3 regions of the Patulibacter brassicae genome follow, and region 1 is predicted to be linked to each of the others. Evidence: riboswitches for the same ligand, from Rfam matches in the RefSeq annotation. Region 1 holds a riboswitch; each other region holds the start of a gene.
The links. Region 1 has a riboswitch for cyclic di-AMP ahead of SK069_RS07220 (septal ring lytic transglycosylase RlpA family protein). Riboswitches for the same ligand answer to the same signal wherever they lie in the genome.
Positions count from the first base shown of each region.

Region 2: another riboswitch for cyclic di-AMP. It lies ahead of SK069_RS15620 (C40 family peptidase); the one in region 1 lies ahead of SK069_RS07220 (septal ring lytic transglycosylase RlpA family protein).
Region 3: another riboswitch for cyclic di-AMP. It lies ahead of SK069_RS01390 (septal ring lytic transglycosylase RlpA family protein); the one in region 1 lies ahead of SK069_RS07220 (septal ring lytic transglycosylase RlpA family protein).

Region 1 covers NZ_JAXAVX010000002.1:460,039-466,016, reverse strand. Annotated here, with positions in the region: gene SK069_RS07235 (acyltransferase family protein) at 1-637, opposite strand, end outside; gene SK069_RS07230 (sigma-70 family RNA polymerase sigma factor) at 806-1,909, opposite strand; gene SK069_RS07225 (hypothetical protein) at 2,151-2,747, shown strand; cyclic di-AMP (ydaO/yuaA leader) riboswitch at 2,884-3,048, shown strand; gene SK069_RS07220 (septal ring lytic transglycosylase RlpA family protein) at 3,058-3,912, shown strand; gene glpX (class II fructose-bisphosphatase) at 4,123-5,124, shown strand; gene SK069_RS07210 (hypothetical protein) at 5,149-5,865, opposite strand; gene SK069_RS07205 (NAD(P)H-binding protein) at 5,937-5,978, opposite strand, start outside.
Region 2 covers NZ_JAXAVX010000010.1:38,124-44,101, forward strand. Annotated here, with positions in the region: gene htpX (zinc metalloprotease HtpX) at 1-211, shown strand, start outside; gene pspAB (PspA-associated protein PspAB) at 219-830, shown strand; gene pspAA (PspA-associated protein PspAA) at 913-1,203, opposite strand; gene SK069_RS15615 (PspA/IM30 family protein) at 1,200-1,994, opposite strand; gene SK069_RS15620 (C40 family peptidase) at 2,222-2,866, opposite strand; cyclic di-AMP (ydaO/yuaA leader) riboswitch at 2,871-3,015, opposite strand; gene SK069_RS15625 (cell wall-binding repeat-containing protein) at 3,210-4,472, shown strand; gene SK069_RS15630 (hypothetical protein) at 4,469-4,741, shown strand; gene SK069_RS15635 (hypothetical protein) at 4,749-5,834, shown strand.
Region 3 covers NZ_JAXAVX010000001.1:283,541-289,518, forward strand. Annotated here, with positions in the region: gene SK069_RS01380 (alpha/beta fold hydrolase) at 1-245, opposite strand, end outside; gene dinB (DNA polymerase IV) at 292-1,410, opposite strand; gene SK069_RS01390 (septal ring lytic transglycosylase RlpA family protein) at 1,479-2,243, opposite strand; cyclic di-AMP (ydaO/yuaA leader) riboswitch at 2,252-2,449, opposite strand; gene SK069_RS01395 (RNA polymerase sigma factor) at 2,632-3,192, shown strand; gene SK069_RS01400 (hypothetical protein) at 3,189-3,569, shown strand; gene SK069_RS01405 (PaaI family thioesterase) at 3,578-3,982, opposite strand; gene SK069_RS01410 (hypothetical protein) at 4,056-5,099, shown strand; gene SK069_RS01415 (SRPBCC family protein) at 5,161-5,607, opposite strand; gene SK069_RS01420 (adenine phosphoribosyltransferase) at 5,622-5,978, opposite strand, start outside.

The sequences.
Region 1 (5,978 bases):
TGAGCGTCGCCCAGCCGAGCCAGGCGCTGCCGGCCACCGCGAGGGCCACGCAGGCCGCGGCGAGGACCGCGCGCCGGCCGCCCGGGGTCGAGCAGCGGCGCACGAGCCGCGCCGCGAGCAGCCCGAGGACCGGGACCGCGACGTAGAAGCTCGCCTCGACGGCGATCGTCCAGCTCGGCGGGTTGAGCCGACCGGCGGTCGCCTCGGAGTAGTTCTGGAGGAAGGCGAAGTACCGCGGCAGCTCCGACGTCGCGACCGCCATCGGGTGGTCGAGGTGCAGGAGCAGCAGGGCGGTGGCCGCGATCGCCAGCCAGTACGCGGGCAGCACGCGCGCCCCGCGGCGCAGGGCGTAGCGCCCGAGCTGCGGCAGCGGACGGCCGTCGATGAGCGCCGCGGCGAACGGCCGGAAGATGAGGAAGCCCGAGAGGACGAAGAACATCGGCATGCCGAGCCGCAGCTGGCTGATGACGTCGTCGAGCGTGCCGCGCGGGGCGGGCGTGTCGCCGCGCACGAACATCCACACGTGCACGAGCACGACGCCGATCGCCGCCACGCCCCGAAGGCCGTCCAGCGCGCCCCACCGGACGTCGGAGGACGGCGTGGCGCGCGGGGACGAGGAGGTGCGAGCAGCGGGCATGCGGCGGAGGGAGCCGGGCGTTCGGGCGTCCGACCAGGCGGCCGCCGCGGAGCGACCTCGACCCTTTCAGCGACGGGTCAAGGCTCTCTAAGTACCCGCCGAGAGGATGGTGAGAACGCCGAAGGGCGCCCCGGAGGGCGCCCTTCGCACGGTTCTCGCGCTGTCGCGCTAGGCGACGTCGCGCAGCTTCTGGGCCTCGGCGAGGCTCTGGAGCTTCTTCAGCGACTGGTTCTCGATCTGCCGGATCCGCTCGCGCGTGACGTTGAAGCGGTGGCCGACCTCGTCGAGGGTGCACGGCTTCTCGCCCCCCAGCCCGTACCGCAGCTCGAGCACGCGGCGCTCGCGGTAGCTGAGGTTCTCGAGGGCCTCGCGGAGGTGCTCCTTCGTGAGGATCTCGGCAGCCCGCTCGTAGGGCGACTCGGCGCGCTCGTCGGCGATGAACTGGCCGAACTCGGACTCCTCCTCGTCGCCGACCGGCTTCTCGAGCGAGACCGGCGCCTGCGCGGAGCGCTTGATCGACTCGACCTCCTCGGGGTCGATGCCGGTGACCTCGGCGATCTCCTCCGGGGTGGGCTCGCGACCGAGCTCCGTGACGAGCTTGCGCTCGGCGCGGCCGATCTTGTTCAGCTTCTCGACGACGTGGACCGGGATGCGGATCGTCCGGGCCTTGTCGGCCAGGGCGCGGGCGATCGCCTGCCGGATCCACCACGTGGCGTACGTGGAGAACTTGAAGCCCTTGCGGTAGTCGAACTTCTCGGCCGCGCGGACGAGGCCCAGCGTCCCCTCCTGGATCAGGTCGAGGAAGGGCAGGCCCTGGTTGCGGTAGTTCTTCGCGATCGAGACGACGAGCCGCAGGTTCGACTCGACCATCTTCTGCTTCGCGTCGAGGTCGCCGCGCTCGATGCGCTTGGCGAGGTCCACCTCCTCGGCCGCGGTGAGCAGGCGCACCTTGCCGATGTCCTTGAGGAACAGCTGGAGGCTGTCCGTCGTCATGTCGGGACGGAGATCCAGCGGCGTGGGCGCGCGCTTCTTGCGCGAGCGCTTGTCCGGGGCGCGCTCGACCTGGGTGGCGGCGTGCGCGGGATCGATCTCGTCGACGAGCTCGATCTCGCTCTTCTCGAGGTAGGCGTTCAGCTCCTCGACGTCGGACTCGTCGAAGTCGAGCTCGGAGATGGCCTTCTGCACCTCCGCGTGCGTGAGCACTCCGAGCGTCTGGCCGCGATGGACCAGCGTCTTGACCTCTTCGAGTTCCTGAAGTTCAACTGCAGACATATAAGGAGGCGTCTCTGTCGCTCCGCCGGGAACGGCGGAGGCGGTGGCAAAGCAGTAGAGGCGTGCGCGTCGGTCTGAGCGGAAGGTGCGGGCCGAAGAGGTCCAAGCTACCGACAGCGGTCCCCAAGTGTACCAGGTGATACCCGCGCGATCGAGGCCGCAACAGCGGCCGCTCGCACGCGGAGCACCGGTCTGAGAGCAGGTACACCCGAACCGGCGAAAAGGTGCACTCGTCCGTGAGATGCGAGACGATTCGCACACGATGACCCCGCGCGGCACCGCTTCCCCCGACGGCCCGGAGCGCCCCGACGAGGACGGCGTCCTCGGCAAGCTCCCCGCGAGCCGCCCGGTGCGTCGCAGCGCGCGGCGCACGACGGCCGGCGCGGCCTCCGGGACGAAGCCCGGGGGCAGCGGGACGAAGGCCGCCGGGACCGGGAGGGCGCAGGCCGCGACCACCGGCGCGGCGAAGGCCCGCGGCGCGAGGGCGAAGGCCCGCAGCACCACCGCGACGACGGCGAAGGCGGGCAGCCGCACGACGTCGAAGGCCCGCGGCGCGACGACCGCGAAGGCCGGCGGCACCACCGCGGCCGCGACGCGCCGGGCCACGCCGAAGGGCGCCGCCGGCGCGACGACGCCCGGGACGACGGCGGCCGGCGCGGCGACCGGGACGAGCACGCGTCCGTCGGGCGCGGTCCCCCGCCACGGGTGGGCGACGCCGGAGGAGCGCCGGCCGCCGGCCGAGCGCGCGGTCGGCGATCTCGTCTCCGTCGTCGCCGGCGTCGCGAGCGTCGGCGAGTCGGTCGTGCGGGGCGTCCTGCGCCGCATCACGCCCCGCTGACCCCCCCGGGAGCGCCGGCGCGCCGGCCCGTCGAGCGCCGCGGACCCGCGCGAGATCCCCCTGGGCACCGGGGATCCCAGCACCCGAGGCGAACGTGCGTTCGCCTCCGGGACCGGCGCTCGCGATCGATGTGCCATAATCCCCGCCGCCGAGCTCCCGACGACCGGATCGTCGGGGGGCGGGGGAACCACTGCGAGCGCGCTCAGGCGCGGTCGCTGGGGCGAATCGGGTCGACCGACCCGTAGCGCACTCGTTCAGCGCGAGCCCGACAGCTCACCCCGTAGGCACGGAACGAGACCAACGGGACCACGTGACCTACCGCACCCCTGCGCGTCCTCGCGCAGCGATCATCGCCGTCGTCGCCCTCGCCGCGCTGAGCCCAGCCGCGACCGCGAGCGCCGCGTCGGGTGGGGGCCTCTCCACCCAGGCCGCCCCCAGCACCGCTCCGGCGACCGCCGAGGCACCGGCCACGACCGAGGCCGCCCCCGCCCCGACCGCCACGGGCCCGTCGCCCGCCGACACGACCTCGGGCACGACCGTCCAGGCGCCGGGCCTCGGCACCTGGAGCGCCGCGCCCTCGACGACCGTCGGGACCCCGGTCCTCGTCGTCGGGCAGTTCGAGGCCGCGCTCGCGAACCGGCGGGTCCAGATCCAGCGCCAGGACGCCCGGGGCGGCTGGCGCCGCGCCACGACGGCCCGCGTGCGCAGCAACGGCCGCTTCGTCGCCCGCTGGCGGACGCGCGCCGCGCGCTACCACCAGCTGCGCGTCGTCCTGCTGAACGCCGACGGCAGCGTCCCCGCCGGGGGCGCCCCCGCCGGCGGCGCGACCGCGCGCACCGCGGGCAGCGCGACGACCGCGCGCGTCGCCGTGCTCGCCAAGACGAAGGCCACGTGGTACGGCCCCGGCTTCTACGGCCGGCGCACCGCCTGCGGCCAGACGCTGACGAAGCGGACCGAGGGCGTCGCCCACCGGACCCTGCCGTGCGGCACCCAGGTCGAGATCCGTCGCGGCGGCCGCAGCGTCGTCGTGCCGGTCATCGATCGCGGGCCGTTCGCGAACAAGGCCGACTTCGACCTGACGAAGAACGTGGCCGACGCGGTCGACGTCAGCGGCGTGGACCGCGTGAGCTACATCGTGCGGGACGACCTCCCCCGCTCCCGCTAGGCGCGGGCGCGCCGCGGATCGCTCCCGCGCCCGTCACGCCGCGCGGGCCGCGCGCCGGTCCCGGCCGCGATCCGCGCTGCCCCGAGCGCCGCGACGCCACCGCGCGGCGGGGACGTCCCCGGATAGGGTCCCCGCCACCGAACCGCCCGCCGCCCGCCGAGCAGGTCCCTCCGGCTCGGGGCGCGGCGGACCCGACGACCCCGAAGGCCGATGACCACCACGCCCGACCGCACCCTCGCCATGGAGCTCGTCCGCACGACCGAGGCCGCCGCCCTGGCGGCCTCGCGGCTCGCGGGCCGGGGCGACAAGAACGCCGCCGATCAGGCCGCCGTCGACGGGATGCGGTACGTCCTGGACACCGTCGCGATGGACGGCGTCGTCGTCATCGGCGAGGGCGAGAAGGACGAGGCGCCGATGCTCTACAACGGCGAGCACGTCGGCAACGGCGAGGGTCCGCAGGTCGACATCGCGGTCGACCCGCTCGAGGGCACCACGCTCACCGCGAAGGGCCAGCCGAACGCGCTCTCCGTGATCGCGATCGCGCCGCGCGGCTCGATGTTCGATCCGGGCCCCTGCGTCTACATGGAGAAGCTCGCCGGCGGCCGCGACGTCGCCGACCTGCTGGACCTCGACCGCCCGCTGACCGAGACCGCCGGCCTCATCGCCGAGCGCCGCGGCAAGGACATCAGCGAGGTCCTCATGATCACCCTCGATCGCCCGCGCCACCAGGAGCAGATCGAGGCGGTCCGCGCCGCCGGCGCGAAGGTGCGCCTCATCAGCGACGGCGACGTCGCCGGCTCGCTGCTGGCCGTCATGAGCGACTCCGCGGTCGACTTCCTCTGGGGCGTCGGCGGCACGCCGGAGGGCGTCATCTCGGCCGCCGCGATCAAGTGCATCTCCGGTCGCCTCGTCGGCCGGCTCTGGCCGCGCGACGACGCCGAGCGGCAGGCCGCGCTCGACGCGGGGTACGACCTCGAGCGCCAGCTCGACCAGAACGACCTCGTCAAGGCCGACCAGTGCCTCTTCTCGGCTACGGGGGTCACCGACGGGGAGCTCCTGCAGGGCGTGCGTCGCCGCTCGGCCGGCGGTGCGACGACCGAGTCGGTCGTCATGCGCGCGGGGTCGGACACCATCCGTCGCGTCCACGCGCAGCACCGCCCGGAGAAGCTCTCCTCGATGCCGGGCGCGGGCCCGGGCTTCGCGATCTCCTGAGCCCCGGCCCGTCGGGCGCCGCGCTCAGCCGAGGCGCCCGATGACCGAGCGCGGCAGGTCCTCGCCCTGGGCGAGCGACCGGATGAACCCGTAGGCCAGCAGCACGTGGTAGCGCGACTGCGTCTGCTTGTAGACCCAGTAGGCGAAGCCCGACGACATCGCCGGGTAGAACTGGCTCACCTCGAGCTCGACGTAGACCTGGCTGTAGGGGTCGGCGGACCCCGTGCCCCGACGGCCGGACCCCGGCGGCTCGACGCCGTCGCGCCGGTGGACCTCGATCTCGAGGAACCCGCGGCTGCGCCCGCGCCGCGAGATGAGCAGCCCGCGGGTGATCGGCCAGCGCACGAGACCGAGCGTCGCGGTGAACTCGTACTCCGGCTCGCTGAAGCCGAGCAGCACGATGCGGCGCGACAGGAAGCAGACGTAGCGTCCTCGCTCGTCGTAGTGGACGCGGACGATCCCGAGGGAGAACCGCTCCATGTAGCTCCAGTACGAGCGCGCGAGGCGCTCGAGGTGCGGCGGCGTCCAGATCGCGTCGAGCGAGGAGGTCGGCGTCGTGATCGTCGCCGTCTGGATCGAGTAGACCGAGCCCGTCGACGCGTCGATCCCGGTGTGGTCGACGACCCGGCCGATCCGCACGCCGGTCTCCCGGGCAACGCGCCGCGCGCGCCATCGACCGGTCGCGGCGGCGACCGCGACGATCGCGAGGAGCACCAGCAGCGGGAGCGCGACGGCCGGCATCGCCTGCATTCAACCCGAACCCGGTCCCGCCCCGGCGCGCGGCGCGGCCGCCCGCCACGCCCGCGCGGCGCTCACGCGCCGTCGAGGGCCTCGCGGACGGCGTCGGCGAAGCC
Region 2 (5,978 bases), on a different contig from region 1:
GGCCGCCGCCCTCGTCCGGATCAGCGACGGGATCCAGCGCACCCCGGACCGGGACCTGCGCGAGGTCGGCGCGGTCCAGGCGTTCTACATCGTGCCGCCGAGCGTGAAGAACGCCGCGACGCAGCTCTTCTCGACGCACCCGCCGACGGAGAAGCGGCTCGCCGCCCTCCAGCGGATCGAGACGCAGCTCCAGGCCGGCCGCACGGTCTGAGCCGATCATGGGCTTCCTCGACACGCTCCTCGGTCGCGGCTCGAAGGCCGCCAAACAGGTCCGTCCGGACCGGCTCTTCGCCCTGACCACGGCGTCGCTGGACCTCCAGGTCTCGCAGGGCATCGTCACGACGGGCGAGGCGGCGATCGTCTTCCAGCCGCTGGCCACGGGCGACTTCCAGCAGATCGCGGCCGACGTCGAGGCCGTGCTGCGCGGCACCGGCGAGGAGACCGGCACCACGGTCGAGCGCCGCGACGACGACTTCGGCTACCGCTGGATGGTCCTGAAGGACCCCGACGTCGACGACCAGGTGATCGGCGTGAACGCGGTGATGGAGGCCCTGCAGGCCGGCGGTTACGCCGACCGGGTCCTCTGCGCGGTCTTCGCGTTCCGCGAGGCCGGACCGGACGCCGAGGCGCCGGCGACGACGGGACGCCCGCTGCACCTCATCTACCTCGCCAAGCGCGGCAGCTGGTACCCGTTCAGCCCGATGCCGGGCCAGGCGAAGGAGCGCGACCGGGAGCGCGAGCTGCAGCTCCGCGCCGTCCTCGAGCCGCTGATGCCGCTCGAGCCCGAGATGGACCGCTGGTACCCGCTCTGGGGCGCCCCGCTCGGCTGAGCCGCCGCGGACGAGCGCTCCGGGCCGCGCGGCGACGCCACCGGGCGAGCGGGCGACCCGCCCGCCCGGTGCGCGGGAGGGCTCAGCCCTCGACGGGGTCGGGCACCAGGCCCTCGCCCGTGAACTCCCGCCCGGCCTCCTCGAGCGTGAGGTCGGCCGGCGGCAGGAGGACGTCGCTCCCGATGAGCTCGTCCTCGTCCAGGGGGGTGCCCTGCTCGCGCACGAACGCGAGCAGCGCGTCGAAGGCGCTGCGGTAGCCGCCCTCGTCGCCGGCCTCGACCGCCGCGACGACCGCGTCGTCGAGGTCGTTCAGCGGCGCGTGCTGGTCGTCGGCCAGGCGGTACTGCTGGTCGCCGAAGATCCGGACGATCACGCGTCCGCCTCCTTCTTGGCGGGCTCGGTCGACGCGGTGCCCGCGTCGCCGCTGCCGGCCCCGAGCTCCGCGGCCGGGGTGCTCCCCGCGCCGAGCTCGGCCTTCATCGCGGCGAGCTCCGAGTCGACCTGCGAGGAGCTCGAGAGCTCGGCGAGCTGCCGGTCGATGTCGTCCTGGCCGGAGCCCAGCGCGGTCATGTCCTCGAACGTCCCGGCGGCCTCGAGCTCGGCGACCGCGTCCGCGCGCGCCTTCATGTTCTCCGTCTTGTCGACGGCGCGCTGCATCGCCATGCCGACCTCGGCCATCGACTCGCCGACGCCCGTCGCGGCCTCCGAGATCCGGACCTGCGCCTCCGCGGCGCTGTACTGCGCCTTGATGGTCTCCTTCTTCGTCCGGAACTGCTCGACCTTCGTGCGCAGCTTCTGCTCGCTGGCGATCAGCGCCTGCTGCTGGTTCTCCAGCTCGCTGACCTGCTGGTCGAGGCTCTGCATCTCCTGCTGGATGGTGCTCTTGCGCTCCAGCGCGGTGCGGGCGAGCTCCTCGTTGCCGGCGGCGAGCGCCTGACGCGCCTGCGTGTCGAGCTTGACGATCGCCTGCTGGTGCTTCTCCGTCTGCAGCTGGAGGCGCTTCTTCGCGGTGACGACGTCCGCGATGCCCTTCTTGACGTTCTGGAGGTTCTCCAGCTGCTTCTGGTAGCTGTAGTCGAGCGTCTCGCCCGGATCCTCGGCCTTGTCCAGGACACGGGACAGCTTGGCCTTGATCACGGTGGACATGCGGCCGCCGAGGCCCATATCGATGCTCCCTTGTTCCGCGTGAGTGGGACGGTGCGGATCCCGGGTCCGGTCGCGCGCGACGGCCATGGATCTCGTCGATCCACCCTAGCGCGCCCGCGCCAGCCGATCGTCACGTGCCCGTGACGCGCGGACGGGTCGCGGACCCGAGCGGCACCGCGGTCGGGGCCGGAACGAGCACGAGCCCCGGACGGGGCTCGCGAGGGACGCGCGGGTGTCGGGCCGGACTAGAGGTCCGCGGGATGGACCGCGACGAACTTCTTGGAGTCCTTGCGGTTGTTCGGGCGCCACTGGGGGCCCTTCGCGCCGCCGCGGTCGTACGCCGCGGAGGTGTCCAGCCGCAGCCCGGCGATGATCGCGTACGCGTGGCCCGAGTTGCCGTAGACGGTGATCCACTGGCCGGGGCCCTCGAAGGCGCCCGCCCACTTGTCGTCGAACTCGTACGACGAGAGCGGCGTCTGCATGAGGCCGGCGCCGATCAGCGCGTAGCTCACGGTCCCGGAGCAGTCGTAGCCCGAGTCCTCGATCTTCGCGTGGCCGCCGCCCCACTTGTACGGCTTGCCGACGATCTTGTTCGCGGCGATGACGGCCTGCTGGACGGCCGCGGGGGCCTTCAGCGGGACCCGCGCGAAGTACGCCGTGCGGCCGTCGACCGTCTTGCCCTTGTACCGCTTGGCCTTCACGCCGTTCGTCGTGCGCATCCCGGCCGGGACCGCGACGGCGCCGGGGGCGGCGGGCTGGGCGACGGGCGCCGTGGTGGTCCCGGTCGTGCCGAGGCCGCCGCTCCGGGGGGCCGAGGCCGCGGACGCTGAGCCGGCACCGAGCAGCGCGAACGCAGCGGTCAGGGCCAGGGCTCGGGTGTAGGGGCGCAACGATCTGCTCTCTTTCGTCGGCCTACGGGGTTAGCTGACGGGCTAGCGCAGAAAGAGCCAGCGCTTCCATCGCAGAGCGACGGATAAGCCCCAAGAACTGTGGTTCCCCCGCTCACCGGACTCATCCGGTGATTCGGCTTGCGGCACTGTAACAGGAGCCTCGCAATCTCGCACCCGTGTCCGCAGGCGATCCTGCAGGGCCTGGACGCTCGTCGGGCATCCCCCGTGCGCGGGCGCGTGCGCGGGCTGCGCGCGGGAAGCGACGAGCACCCGGCGTCGCGCCCCGGTCCGCAGCGGGGAGCGGGCGGCGAGCGGCGGGCCCCGAGGCGGTAGGTTCCCGCCGATGGCTCCGCTCCCGCGCCTCCGTCCGTCGCTCGCGCTCGGCCTCGTCGCCGTGGTGCTCGCCGGCTGCGGACAGGACGACTCGTCCCGCTCGCCGTTCGCGCCGGAGCCGAAGGACGACCGCTCCGCGACCGCGACCGACCTGGGGTTCCCCGTCGTCGCCACGCGCAACACGACCCGGACCGCGACGGACGACGGGCCCGCGGCGGCGGCCGCCGTGGCCCGCGCCGTGTACTCCGGCGGAGCGGCCGAGACCCAGGCGCGCGCCGTCGCGCTCGTGAATCAGCGCGACTGGCGGGTGGCGCTCGCCGCCAGCGCGCTGAACGCGGACCCCGTCGGCGCGCCGACCCTCTTCTCGGACGGGGACGACCTGCCCGACGCCACCCGCGACGCGCTGCGGCAGCTGCGCCCGGCCGGCAGCCCCGGCATCGACAACGCGCAGGTCATCCGGGTCGGCGGCGCGCCGCGGCCGGAGGGGCTGCGCGCGACCGCGATCGAGGGCAGCGACCCCGCCGGCGTCGCCCTCGGGATCGACCGCTTCCTCGCCGCCGCGAAGCGGCGCGCCAGCGACGCCGTCCTCGTCGTCAGCAGCGAGCAGCCGGCCTTCGCCCTGCCGGCGGCGGCGTACGCGGCGAAGTCCGGCACGCCGATCGCGTTCGTCGGACGCGACGCGGTCCCGGCGGACACCGTCCGGCAGCTGCGCGACCACCAGGACCCCACGATCTACGTCCTGGGCCCCTCGAAGGTCATCTCGCCCGCGGTGACGAAGCAGCTGCGCCGCTACGGCACGGTGCGCCGCGTCGGCGGCCAGGACCCGGTGAGCAACGCGATCGCCTTCGCCCGGTACGACGACAACGGGTTCGGCTGGAACATCGTCAACGCGGGTCACGGGTTCCTCGTCGCCCGCAGCGACGCCACGCTGCCGGCGCTCTCCCTGGCGCCGCTGGCGGGCACGGGCCTCCACGGCCCGCTGCTGCTCCTGGACCGTGCCGACCGGCTCGCCGAGCCCGTCCGCAGCTACCTGCTCGACGTCCAGCCGGGGATCGCGGGCGACCCCGTCAACAGCTACTACAACCGCGCGTGGCTCTCCGGCAGCACCGACGCGATCTCGCCCGCCGTCCAGTCGCAGATCGACGCGCTGATGGAGGTCACGTCGGTCGACGTCGACGGCGCGCGCCTGCGTCGCGAGGAGCCGGCCGGCACCGCCACGACCGGCACGACGGCGACCCCCACCCCACCCCCGTCCAAGGAGGACGAGCGATGAGCGAAGCAGAGCGCGCCGACCGACGCGAGACCGGCCGCCCGGTCTCCCTCGACGACCTCCGCGAGCTGACGGGCGCGGCCACGCCGCACTTCGCGCAGCAGATCCGGAACCGGGTCGCGAAGCTCATCGCGCCGCTGCCCGCCGAGGATCCGGTCCGGCGCTTCGGCGAGTCGGAGATCGCGCGCCTCACCGAGCTCGGCCGCACCGGCGAGCACCGCGGGCGGTCGACGCACCCCGACCAGCCGCCCCTGCCGTCCGCCGCGGGCTGAGCGGCCCGTGCCCGTCCCGGTCCCCCCGCCGACCGCCGGCCCGGAGCTCTGGGCCTGCGTCGCCGACCTGCCGCTGCGCCTCGAGGAGGTCGCGCTCGAGCCGCTCGAGCGCGAGACGCCGACGATGACGCGACGCTGCACGCACGTGCGGCTGCGCGGCGCCGGCGAGGAGGGCGTGGGCGAGGACGTCTGCTACGAGCCGCAGGACCACGACGCGCTCATGGCCTGGGACGCGCTGCCGGACCTGCGGGGCGAGTGGACGATCGCCGCGCTCAGCGCGCGTCTCGGCGCCCTGGACCTCTTCCCCGTTCCGCCGGCCCACGACGTCTACCGGCGGTACCGGCGGTGGGCGTTCGAGTCGGCGGCGCTGGACCTCGCCCTGCGCCAGGCGGGCCGGCCGCTGGCCTCCGTCGTCGGCCGACCGGTCCCGCCGATGACGTTCGTCTCCAGCCGCGGGGTCGGCGACCCGCCCGACCCGGCCGTCATCGCGGACCTGCGGGACCGGTCGCCCGGCCTGCGGATGAAGCTCGACCTCGGGTCGGCGTGGGACGCGGCCGCGATCGAGGCGCTGGCGCCGACGGGCGCCGTGGCGACCGTCGACCTCAAGGCCTACTACCACGGGACCCCGGTGGACACCGAGATCGATCCCGAGGTCTACGCGCTGCTGCTCGACCGGCTGCCCGACGCGCTGCTGGAGGACGCCGGCGTCACCGACGCCACGCGCGAGCTGCTCGCGGCGCACCCCGAGCGCCTCACGTGGGACGTCCCCCTGCTGGACGTCGCCGGGCTCGACGAGCTGCCGTTCCCGCCGAGCGTCGTGAACCTCAAGCCGTCGCGCGTGGGCAGCCTGCGCGAGCTCTCCGACCTCTACGCCGCCTGCCGCCGCCGCGGCATCGGCGTCTACTCCGGCGGCCAGACCGAGCTCGGGGCCGGCCGTGGCCAGGCGCAGCTGCTCGCGGCGCTCTTCCACCCGGAGGGACCGAACGACCTGGCCCCGAAGGCGTTCAACGACGCCGAGCTGCCGGACGCGCTCGACCGCTCCCCGCTGCGGCTGACGCCTGCGGCGACCGGCTTCCGCCTCGCCGGCGACTGAGCCGGCGCCGGTCGGGTCCCACGGCGGGCTCCCCGCCGAAGCGGCGGTCCACCCCGCGGCGCGCCGCCGACGCCCCGCCCGTGCGGCCCGGCGGCCGCGTGCCCCCGAGCCCCCCGGCCGGGGGGCCGATGGTTGCGACTCTCG
Region 3 (5,978 bases), on a different contig from region 1:
ACGCCCTGCTCGTCCAGCACGCGCTGCGCGTCGGCGGCCAGGTCGGCGTACTCGTAGGCGTCGGGATCGGCCGGCGGGTCCGACGCCCCGTGGCCGCGCGCGTCGTAGGCGATGACGGGATGCCCGAGCCGCTCGAGCTTGCGGCTGCCCATCACGACGTAGCGGTGCGTCGCCGTCAGGCCGTGGAGCAGCAGCACCGGTGCGCGGGGACCGTCGGCACCGTCGACGAGCACGTTCAGGGGCATGACCGGAGTATCCCGAGCGGCCGCCCGGGGCCCTCGGTCGTCGGCCTCAGCCGAGCGGCAGCGCCAGCTGCGCGCCCGGGCCGTCGACGAGCTCGAGGCCGGCGAGTCGCACGCCGAGCAGGCGCACCGGCGCCGGCGGCCCGTACTCGCGCAGCAGCCCGACCGCGAGCTCCGCGACGAGCTCGCCGTCGTCGATCGAGCGCGGCAGGGTCCGCGACCGGGTGACGGTCGTGAAGTCGGCGAGCCGGACCTTGATCCCGACGGTCCGCCCGCGCCGGCCCTGGGCGTCGAGCGCCTCGGCGAGCTTCAGCGAGAGGCGCCGCAGCTCCCGCTCGAGGTCGTCGGGATCGTCGAGGTCGATCGAGAAGGTCGTCTCGCGGCTCTCGGACACCGGCTCGCGGACCGGCTCGACGGGATCGTCGTCGTCGAAGCGACAGCGGCGGTGCAGCCACGGCCCGGTCCGTGGCCCGAACCACTCGGCGAGCTGGGCGACGTCGACGCCGGCGAGCTGCCGGATCGTGCGGATGCCGCGCTCCTCCAGGCCGGTCGCCGTGCGCGGCCCGATGCCGGGCAGCAGCCCGGGCGGCTCGTCGGCCCAGCGCCGCCAGGCGGCCCGGCGGTCCAGCACGACGAACCCGCGCGGCTTCTCTGCGTCGGAGGCGAGCTTCGCGACGAGCTTGCTCGGGCCGATGCCGACGGAGACGTCGAGCGCCGTCTCCCGCTTGATCCGCGCCACGAGCCGCCGCAGTGCGGCGCGAGGCGCGAGCATGCCCGTCAGCTCCAGGTAGGCCTCGTCGAGGCTCATCTGCTGGACGACGTCGATCTCGTCCCGCACGATCGACATCACGGCCTGCGACGCCTCGCGATAGGCGTCGAGGTCCGGCGGGACGAGGATCGCCTCCGGGCACCGCCGGCGGGCGACCGAGAGCGGCATCGCCGAGCCGACGCCGTGGCGGCGGGCCTCGTAGGTCGCCGTGGTGACGACCGACCGGGGCCCGTCGTGCGCGACGATCACCGCCCGGCCGCGCAGCTCGGGGCGGCGCAGCAGCTCGACGGCGGCGAAGAACGCGTCGCAGTCGAGGTGCCCGACGCAGCGAACCGGATCGGCGGCCGGCGCGGCGTCGGTCGCGCGGCCGTCGTCCTGGCGCTGGCGGGCGGGAGCCACCCGTCCAGGGTAGCCCGCCGCGCGGCGGCGGGGCGAACGTCCGTTCGCCCCGTCCCTCGCGGGTGGTCCTAGCGGTCGACCAGCACCGTGCCGGTGCTGCCGAAGCCGAGGCGGCCCTTCGTCGCCGCGGTGAGGTCGAACTCGCGTCCCGCGACGTACGGGCCGCGATCGATGACGCGGGCCTGCACGGTGCGGCCGCCGTGCTTGAACGTCAGCCGGGTGCCGCAGGGCAGCGTCTTGTGCGCGACGCCGATCGTCCCGGGGCTCAGGCGCCCGCCGCAGGCCAGGGCGCCGCCGTACAGGCCGGGGCCGTAGTACGAGGCGTACGTCGCCCGGAAGCCGTGCACGCGCTCGACGCGACGGCTGATCGCGCGGGCGTGGGTCGTCCCCGCCACGCGGATCCGCGTGGCCAGGTCGCCGGTCCGACGCACGGTCGTCGCCAGCCGGAACCGCCCGGAGGACGACGTGCGCGCCCGGTCGGCCTCGCGCCAGCGGCCCGCGCGGCGGACCTCGAGCCGCACGAGCGTGCTGCGCGGGACGGCGGTCACGCGACCGCGGTACCGCGCGCGGCCGCCGACGCGGACGTCCCCGCGCTCGCTCGTCACGCGCAGCCGCGGGCGGCGCGGCTTCGCGGTCGCCGCCGGGGCGGCGGCGGGCGTCGCGGCGGCACCGGCGCCACCGGACGCGGGAGCCTCGACGCCCGGCTGGGACGTCTCGGCACCGGTCGACTCGGCCGCGATCGCGGGCGCGGCCGTCGCGGCGAGGGTCACCACGAGCCCCATGGTCAGGGCGACGCGCGGTGACATGACGCTTCCGTCATGGGTCACGGACATGGCAGGACCTCTTCTGGTCGTGACGCCTACGAGGTGAGCTGACGGGCTCGCACCCGGCGACACGGACCGGTCGGTCGTGTCGACGGGCGCTACGGACGCAGCAGCGTCCGATTCGCCCCGGCTCCGCCCGAGAGGGATCGGGCAGGGAACAAGTGGGTCCCCCGCTCGGCGCGCACCGATGCGCGCCGACTCGGCGTCGGTGAACGGTCGGATCACCGTACGCGGCCGTTCCCGGCGCGAACGTGCGTTCGCGCACAGAGCGGTCGGGCGCCGGATCCGTGGCGCCGTGCCAGGCCCGGTCGACACACTGGCGCATTGGCGTTGACCTGGCGTCCCGCTACCCTTCGTCGGTGGTGCGGGCGCCCGAGCCCGCGACCGCACTCCGGCCATGGACCTCCGCGACCCCCAGAGCTTCGCCCGCGCGTACGCCGAGCACGCGCCCGGTGCCGCCCAGGCCGCGGGAGCGATCCTCGGTCCCGCCGGGCGGCGCGCCGAGGTCGAGGACGTCGTGCACGACGTGTTCCTCCGCCTCTGGCACCACCCGGAGGGCTTCGACCCGACCCGCGGCCCGCTCGGCGCCTACGTCCGCCTCCTCGCCCGCTCGCGGGCGCTCGACCTCGCCCGCCGGCAGCAGGTGGCCGCGCGCGCCGAGGACCGGCTGCGTCCGGCGGCGGCCGCCGCCGAGCCCGCCGTCGCGTCCCAGGCCGAGCGCCGGGCGACCGAGCGCGCGCTCATCCGCGCGCTCGCGACGCTCCCCCAGCCCCAGCGGGAGGCGATCTGGCTCGCCTACTGGGGCGATCTCACGACGAGCGAGATCGCCTCGCGCGCGGGGGTGCCCCAGGGAACGGTCAAGGGCCGGATCCGCCTCGGCCTCCTCCGGCTGCGGACCGAGCTGGAGACCTCGGACGTCGCGGCGGGCTTCCTCGCCGCCCTGTCGCAGCTGCTGTGAGCGCGCCGCGGCGGCGGAGCACGGCCCCGACGCTCCTGGCGCTGAGCGCCGCCGTCGCCATCCTCCTGGCGGTGGTCGTCGTGCGCCTGGCCGGCGGGGACGACCCGCGCACCGGGTCGCCCGTCGCCGCGCCGGTCGCCGACGGGGTCGTCGTCGAGGTGCCCGACGCGCGGGGCCGGCGGCTGATCGAGGCCTACGCCCGGCGGATCGGCGCCGAGGACCGGCCCGCCGTCCGCGCGCTCGGCCAGGCCGTCGTCGTGCGCGTGCGGCCCCGACGGGCGGACGTGCTCGTGCGGGCCGGCGGACGCGCGGCGCGCTTCTCGCGGGCCGACGACCCGCGCCTGCAGGCGTTCGTCGCGCGGGCCCTCGGCGGCTGAGGGTCGGCTCAGCCGGCGAGCGCCCGGACGGCGATCACCATCCGCGTCGTCGCCGCCAGCCGACCCGCGTCGTCGGTCATCCGGACGTCCCAGACCCAGGTCGTGCGCCCCCGGTGCAGCCGGTCGGCCCGCGCGTGGACGGTGCCCTCGAGGATCGGCCGCAGGAAGTTCGTCGCGTTCGAGAGCCCCTGGGCCACGAACCCGTCCGGCATCACCGCGGCGGCGGTGGCCATCGAGGTCACCGACTCGGCGATCGCCGCGTAGACGCCGCCGTGCACGAGGCCCATCGGCTGGCGGACGCCGTCGACCACCGGGACGCTCGCCTCGATCCACCCGTCGCCCTGATCGTGGACACGAAGTCCGATCAGGCCGTCCAGGGTGCGCTCGTGCGGGATCGTCGTCGGCAGCTCCATGCCTCGATCCTACGAGGGCGCGCCCGGGCGACCATTACGCGTTCGCAACGCGACGACCGCTAGATTCCGCGCGATGCCGCGCGTGGAGAGCTTGCATCCGGACCAGCAGGCGGTGCTGCAGCTCGTGCTGCGGCGCGGCATGGCGTACGAGGAGCTGGCGGGGGCCCTGGGCATGACGCCCGAGCTCGTCCGCGAGCGCGCCCTCGACGCCGTCGACGGCCTCGCCCCGGACGACGTCGACGGCCTCGAGATCGAGGACCGCGATCGGATCGCCGACTACCTGCTCGGCCAGTCCAGCGCGAGCGAGCGCCAGGCGGTGCGGGAGCTCCTGGAGTCCGCGGCGCCCGCCCGGACGTGGGCCCGCCTCGTCAGCAACGAGCTCCGGCCGCTGGCCGGCGACCGGCTGCCGGTCGTGCCCGGCGACGGCGAGGACGTCCGCGAGGCGTTCGCGGCCCTCGACGCCAAGACCGTCGCGCAGGGCAAGGAGCGCCGCCGCCGCGGCGCCGGCTCGATCCTCCTCGCCCTCGCGGGCGCGCTCGTGCTCGTCGTGGCCGTGCTCTACGTCACCGGCGTGTTCGACGGCGACGACGACGCCAGCGACGTCGCCAGCACCCCGACGACCACGACCACCGCCGGCAGCTCGGACGCCGAGCTCCAGGCGATCGCCCAGAGCCTGCGCCAGCAGGTGAACCTCCGTCCGCCGTCCGGCGCGAAGGGCAGCGCGGCCCGCCCGAAGGGCGTCATCCAGCTCACGGCGCAGGACGGCCAGCTGCTCGCGCTCCTGCAGGGCTCCGGGTTCCGTCCCGCGACCTCGAACCGCACGTACGCCGTGTGGCTCACCGGCGGGCCGAGCAGCCGCCGCGCGATCCGCCTGGGCTGGTTCAGCAACGGCGAGACCGACCAGTCCGGCCAGGCGACCGCGAAGACGATCGACAGCAAGGGCCGGATCGCCGGCACGCTGCTGCCGCTGCAGGTCGGCAAGGACATCGCCAACCAGCGCGAGGTGCCGATCGATCCGCGCCAGTACTCGCGGATCGTCATCGCCGAGGAGACGTCGAGCACCGTCGGGCGCGCGAACCCCGGCCGGACCGTCGTCAGCGGCCCCCTCAAGCAGTAGGCGAGCCGGATTGCCGTGCCGAGCGGGGCGTCCGCCCCGCTCGTCGCGCCCCCGCGCCGGCTCAGCTCGTCGCGGCGCGCCGCAGGCCGGTGAGCAGCTCGTTCGCGTAGCGGCGGGCCGCCCGGCGGCCGAGCATGCCGGCGGTGAGGCCGCGCTGCACGAGGTCGCGCTCGACGGTGACCGTCACCAGCGAGCGCTCGCCCTCCGCCGGCTCGATCCGCAGCTCGACGGCGCTGCGCCGCATCGCCTTCGCGAACGGCGTGTCGTCGAGCTCCTGCTCCCACCGCTGCAGCTGCTCGCGTCGCGACTGGCTCACCCGCCAGTCCACGCGCACCGGCACGCCGCGCGAGCTGCGCAGCACGAGCGTGAACCGTCCGCCCTGGACGTCCTCCGCCCGCTCCGCCCGCGGCCACCACGAGACGAGCCGCCCGCCGTCGGCCACCCAGTACCAGACGGTCTCCGGCGTGGCGTCGATCGTCCCCGACGTCGTGCCGCTCGTCTCCGCCACGTCCCGTCCCTGCCTCAGTCGTAGGTCACCAGCGAGTGCACGGCGTGCGGCGCCAGGCGCGCGCGACCGCCGAGCGCCGACAGCTCGACGAGGAACGAGCAGGCGACGACCTCGCCACCGAGGTCCTCGACGAGCCGGCAGAGCGCCTCGGCGGTCCCGCCGGTGGCCAGCAGGTCGTCGTGGACGAGCACCCGGGTCCCGGGCTCCAGGAGGTCCGCGTGGACCTCGAGCTGGTCGCTGCCGTACTCCAGCGCGTACTCGACCGCGAGGGTGTCCCGCGGCAGCTTGCCGGGCTTGCGCGCCAGCAGGAACCCCGCGCCGAGCTCCAGCGCGAGCGCCGGGCCGAGGAGGAACCCGCGGGCCTCGGCCGC